[Eubacterium] eligens ATCC 27750: one gene and its partner. The protein of the gene in region 1 interacts with the protein of each later gene in a pairwise test. Links are inferred from orthologs where the notes say so. Each region holds a gene or a part of one and is shown in the gene's direction. Other genes may lie near its edges. The genes, in order: EUBELI_RS03015 and EUBELI_RS12745.

Region 1 (3,096 bases):
GCTGCAGGATTTGCCATACAGGCAGTTTTTCCTAAATTAATCATAGAGAAAATATCTGGATATAATCTGGATAATGGAGCTTCATCATGGACATGGATAGATATGGGACTCCACTCGACAACCGCAACTGTATATGCCGACGGATGGTATAATTCCAGAATTGCATCTCTTTATGAAAGAAATGATTATGATTCAAAAAAGGAAGCCCAGGCAGCCAAAGCAGATATTAAAGGTTACATAAACAACTATAAAAGCGATCCTAATGCATTTACATCTTTCCTTTCAAAGAAGATTGCATCCCAGTGGAATAACCCTGGTTTTCAGTGTTTCTGGATAACTAATGTCAGAAACAGCAGTATCACGCAAAGTGGTTTTATTACAGATATTTTATCATTAAAAGGTGGCATACCTTTTATGAATTATCTTAATATACTGCAAAGTATAATTTTATTTGGAAGTATGCTATATGCTGTTTATGCTCTCTTCTTTAATTCAGCTCCAGTTTCAACCGTACTTCCACTGACATTTATAGGTGGTTTCATATTCCATATATTCTGGGAAGGAAAATGCCAGTACACACTTCCTTATTTTGTATTGCTGCTTCCTTTGAGCATTATTGGATTTTTCTATATGGCGAAAGTCTTTATAGATTTTTCAAAGAAAAACATATATCATTGTGCAGCTGGCTTAATAGTCCTTATATTAGTCACAATCATATTTAACCACTTTATAATAATTAACCATGACAATAAAAGTTATAAAGAATATAAGGATTATACTATAAAAGTTGAATCTGGTGAAATAACTGAAACTGATAACTGATTATACATCTGGGGGTTATATGAGTGAAAATAAAAAAAATTGTTTATATATTGTAATTCCATGCTACAACGAAGAACAGGTTCTGCCTGTTACCTCAGGCATGTTTCTTGATGAACTTAACCATCTTATCAAAGCCGGCAAAATCAGTTCTGGCAGCAGGATAATGTTTGTCAATGATGGAAGTTCTGACAGTACATGGGATATAATTACGGATTTATCAAAGAAAGATGAACATTTCATAGGAATAAGCCAGAGTCGTAACCGCGGACACCAGAGCAGTGTGCTTGCCGGTCTTATGGAGGCTTCCCAGTATGCTGATATTACTATATCTATAGATTGCGACGGACAGGATGATATTCATGCAATGGAAGATATGGTTGACGCTTACCACGATGGCTGTGATATCGTCTATGGTGTAAGAAATGACCGTTCAACAGATACATTTTTTAAAAGAAACACAGCCAAAGGCTTCTATAAAATCATGGCAAAGCTTGGCGCAGAAACTGTATATAACCATGCCGATTACAGGCTTTTATCAAAGCGTGTGATTAATGAACTGGCACAATTCAAAGAAACTAATCTGTACCTTCGTGGTCTTATCCCGCTTGTCGGTTTTAAGAGTACAAGCGTATATTATTCAAGAAGCGAACGACTTGCCGGAAAGTCACACTACCCTTTCAGCAAAATGCTTAACCTTGCATTAAACGGCATAACAAGCCTTAGTGTAAAACCACTCCGTCTTGTTATGTCACTTGGTATTATAGTTTCAATCATCAGCTTTATCGGTGTTATATGGGCTGTCGTTGACAACCTGCTCGGCAACACAGTAACCGGCTGGGCAAGTACAGTATGTATCGTATGCTTCATGGGCGGAATACAACTTATGTGCCTCGGGGTTATCGGGGAATACATCGGGAAGATATATATAGAGGTCAAGAATAGACCTAGGTTTATTATCAGTGAGAGGACTTATGAGTGCAATGAAGATAAAAATCAGTAATAAAAACGCGGCATATAATCCAAGACTGATGTAGATTCATTATACATGCCTGATGAGTGATACCATAGACTTATTTCCCATAAAACATTCATATATGTGTTTCTTATAGGCAGATTATAGGTTCGTCTATTAAAATAAACGTGAATTAATTATGTAACTACCTATAAGTGAGTATATAACATATTTCTTATAGGACATAGCCACTACGCTATCAGGACGGGTACAATCAGATTAAATACCAGCACCATCAGTATGTCTGATAGATAAATGTTTCTATAGGCTGCCAATGTTATTATTATTCTTATGGCTATTATTATCGCAGTCATTACTGCACATGGTTTTATTTTCTTTTTTGTTATGAATATCCATAGCTGCATCCTGTCTATCGGCATGTTTTTCAGCAGTTCTCTTGTTGTTATTCTTTTTCTGTTAGTGCTGTATGCTTCCTGATAAGATTTGTATTTCATGACCATATATGTCACGCCAAGAAGGTAAAACATGTACCCAATCAGAACAACCTTCATGTCATTGTTCAAATCACTGAAATCTATCATTTTATTAGGTGCACATGCTAATATTCCTGATATTATGAAGAAAAATATGGCCAGAAACTTCTCTCCTACATTATCCGGAAACCATGTATTTTCTTCTTTAAAGAACTTTTCTAATTTTTTCTGCTGTTTGATATCTGTTTTGATAGTCATTTTCTCCTCTTTCCTGCGCTGTTCTCACACTGTGCATTCAATACTTTCGCTGAACTCTCCCAGTCTGCCGCCCTCCATAACTGCCACATAATCCGTATTCTTCATAATCTCTGTCATGTCATGTGTTGTCATAATCACACAGCATTCCTGTGCTATAAGTTCTCTTAACATGTCAAATAATTCTATCTTAAACACTGCATCCATGCCTGCTGTTGCTTCATCAAGAAGATACAGCCTGCTGTGATGTGCTATTGCAAACGCAAGCTGGAACTTCATACGCTCACCTCTTGACATACGCCACAATGTCGTTGCAGTGCTGACATTCATCTTTTTCATACATTCATTAAACAGTTCCACATCAAAATCATCATACACAAGTCCCAGTATATCAGCATTCTGCTTTCCGGTACGGTTCTCGAAGAATACATTATCCTCTGACACAAAGCCAATGATTTCCATTGCTTTTGAATGATTCCTTTCAAGCTCATAGCCAGACATCTTTATGCTTCCTGTGTACTGTTTTCTCTGTGCTAAAATGTAATTAAACAATGTAGTTTTGCCGGCACCATT
Region 2 (3,236 bases), on another replicon or contig:
GAACAGAGATTAACGGAATGGGACCTCAGATATCAGAAGATAATCTCCATTCTCTTGTAAGTAAGATTGACAGACTTTCAAGTGGAGATGTTCTTGTGCTTGCAGGAAGTATTCCTTCATGTATATCAGACGATATATACAGAAGAATAATGGAAAGACTACAGGGAAGAGATGTTAAGATCATAGTTGATGCGACAAGCAGGCTTTTACTTAATGTCCTTGAATATCACCCATTTCTTATCAAGCCTAATCAGCATGAACTTGGAGATATATTTGGTGTTAAGCTTGAATCTAAGGAAGAGGTTATTCCATATGCAAGGAAGCTGCAGAATATGGGAGCTGTCAATGTGCTTATATCGATGGGTGGAAAAGGCGCAGTTCTTATTGATGAACATGGAAACGTATATGAAGCAGATGCACCAAAGGGCGAGCTTAAGAATTCAGTAGGTGCAGGTGATTCAATGGTTGCAGGATTTATGGCGGGGTATCTTCAGACAGGCAATTATGAAGATGCATTCCGGATGGGCGTTGCAACAGGAAGTGCCAGTGCATTTTCAGAAAATCTAGCAACAAAAAGAGAGATTTCAGAGGTATTAAAGCGGGTGGAGGTTACCTGCAAGGGATAATGTAATGAATGGAGGTATTTTATGAGAATTACAGATTTACTTGATAAGAGAAGTATCAATCTTAATGCTGCTCCTAAGACAAAGAGTGAGGCTCTTGATATGGCTGTAGAACTTATGGCAAAGAGCGGAAAGATTGATGATATCGAAAGCTACAAGGCTAAAGTATATGCAAGAGAAGAAGAAAGTACAACAGGTGTAGGAGAAGGAATAGCAATTCCTCATGGCAAATGCAGTGCTGTTAATGCACCAGGACTTGCAGCAATGATTATTAAGGATGGAGTTGATTTTGAATCGCTTGATGATGAGCCGGTAAAGGTTCTTTTCCTTATTGCAGCGCCGGATACTAAGGATAATGTACATCTTGATGTGTTAAGTAAGTTATCAGTGCTTCTTATGGATGAGAATTTCGTAGCAAAGCTTATGAAAGCCGGAAGCCCGGAGGAATTCCTTGAAATTATTGATGGGGCTGATGAGGAAGCTAAGAGTATAGATGAAAGACTTGAAAAGGAAGATGACAAGCTGGCTAAGATTCTTGCAGTTACTTCCTGCCCGACAGGTATTGCACATACTTACATGGCAGCAGAAGGACTTGAGAAGGCAGCAGCTAAGGCTGGATGTGCAATTAAGATTGAAACAAGAGGTTCTGGCGGAGCTAAGAATGTGTTGACAGATGAAGATATTGAATCAGCAGAATGTATTATTGTAGCAGCAGATGCACAGGTTCCAATGGAGAGATTTGATGGAAAGAAAGTAATTGAGTGTCAGGTTTCAGATGGAATTAATAAAGCAGATGAACTTATAAAGAAAGCTCTTGCAGGAGATGCACCTGTATATAAGGCAGGAACTTCTGAGAAGAAGGAAAGCACATCAGCAAAGAAAGGCGGCGGAATTGGACATAAGATATATACACAGCTTATGAATGGTGTATCACATATGTTACCTTTCGTTGTAGGCGGAGGTATTCTGATTGCCATAGCATTTCTTATTGATGGACTTAATGTTGATATGAATGCACTGTCAGAGGCAGAACGAAGCAACTTTGGTACGATAACACCTGTTGCGGCACTGTTTAAGTCTATCGGTGGAGCAGCATTTGGCTTCATGCTCCCTGTTCTGGCAGGATTTATTGCAATGGCCATTGGTGACAGACCGGCACTTGCACTTGGTTTTGTTGGCGGTTATATCGCAGCTAATGGAAAGTCTGGATTCTTAGGCGCTCTGGTTGCAGGTTTTGCAGCAGGATACATTATAGTTCTTTTAAGAAAAATATGTGATAAGTTACCAGAGGCATTGGAAAAGATAGCACCTGTACTTATATATCCGGTAGTGGGTATTCTGGTAATAGGACTTGGAATGACATTTATTGTAGAGCCTGTAATGGGTGGGATTAACACAGGACTTAACAGCTTCCTTGCAGGAATGGGAAGCACAAGCAGGGTTCTTCTTGGATTCATACTTGCAGCCATGATGGCAATTGATATGGGTGGTCCATTCAATAAAGCAGCATATGTTTTCGGAACTGCTTCCATTGCAGCAGGTAATTATGATATAATGGCAGCAGTAATGATAGGTGGTATGGTTCCACCATGTGCGATTGCTCTTGCAACAATACTTTTTAAGAATAAGTTTACTAAGGAAGAAAGAGATGCCGGTCCAACTAACTTTATTATGGGACTTGCATTTATAACAGAAGGTGCAATACCTTATGCGGCAGCAGATCCTTTACATGTAATACCAGCATGTATCATAGGTTCAGGTGCAGCAGGTGCTGTCAGTATGTTTTTCAAATGTACTTTAATGGCACCACATGGCGGCATTTTCGTATTCCCTGTAGTAGGCAATGCAATATATTATGTGATTGCACTTGTGGCAGGAACTATCATCTCAACAATATGTTTAGGGCTCTTTAAGAAGAAAGCAGCCTAAGAAAGGTGGTTTTTAATTATGAAGGCATTTAAGTACGTTATTACAGATGCAGAAGGCATACATGCTCGTCCGGCAGGAGAGCTTGTAAAGGCAGCCAAGGAATTTAGCAGTAAGATTACAATTACTAAGGATGGCAAGTCAGGAGACTGCAAGAAAATCTTCGGTGTTATGGCACTTGCAGTAAAATGTGGAAATGAAGTTACAATTACTGTAGAAGGTGAAGATGAAGAGGCTGCAGCAGCTAAGATTGAAGAATTCATGAAGAGCAATATGTAGCAGTTAGGAGGTGCACATGAATAAATATACTGGAAAAAGTGTATTTGGAGGCATTGCTATAGGTAAGATAATGGTGTATGAAAAAGGTGAACATCAGGTTAAGCGTGTAAAGATTACTGATGCAGAAGCAGAGAAGAACCGTTATTATGAAGCTGTAGAAACAGCCTTTAAACAACTGGGGGAACTTCATGATAAAGCACTTCGCGAAGTTGGCGAGGCTAATGCGGCAATATTTGAGATTCATCAGATGATGCTTGAGGATGACGATTATAAGGAATCTGTTGAGCATATTATCGAGAGTCAGATGGTGAATGCAGAATATGCCATAGCCCAGACAGGGGATAATTTTTCACAGATGTTTGCGGCTATGGACGATGAATATATGCGTGGAAGAGCAGCAGATGTCAA

The links.
Region 2: the proteins of EUBELI_RS03015 (region 1) and EUBELI_RS12745 interact in binary tests that used the Bacillus subtilis proteins (3 or more experiments, as listed by UniProt). The link is inferred for [Eubacterium] eligens ATCC 27750 from one-to-one orthologs.

What each region holds. Positions count from the first base shown.
Region 1 is NC_012778.1:633,113-636,208, reverse strand. What follows is about bases 76-2,831. They hold EUBELI_RS03015 (glycosyltransferase family 2 protein), read left to right. Parts: upstream 76-841; coding sequence 842-1,822; downstream 1,823-2,831. Other genes in these bases: EUBELI_RS03005 (ATP-binding cassette domain-containing protein), read right to left, coding at 2,551-2,831; EUBELI_RS03010 (hypothetical protein), read right to left, coding at 2,026-2,526; EUBELI_RS03020 (glycosyltransferase family protein), read left to right, coding at 76-822. Outside these bases: more of EUBELI_RS03020, read left to right, coding at 1-75; more of EUBELI_RS03005, read right to left, coding at 2,832-3,096.
Region 2 is NC_012780.1:476,732-479,967, reverse strand. What follows is about bases 204-3,099. They hold EUBELI_RS12745 (PTS fructose transporter subunit IIABC), read left to right. Parts: upstream 204-647; coding sequence 648-2,552; downstream 2,553-3,099. Other genes in these bases: ptsP (phosphoenolpyruvate--protein phosphotransferase), read left to right, coding at 2,845-3,099; EUBELI_RS12740 (HPr family phosphocarrier protein), read left to right, coding at 2,571-2,828; pfkB (1-phosphofructokinase), read left to right, coding at 204-626. In the rest of the region: more of pfkB, read left to right, coding at 1-203; more of ptsP, read left to right, coding at 3,100-3,236. UniProt on the Bacillus subtilis protein: The phosphoenolpyruvate-dependent sugar phosphotransferase system (sugar PTS), a major carbohydrate active transport system, catalyzes the phosphorylation of incoming sugar substrates concomitantly with their translocation across the cell membrane.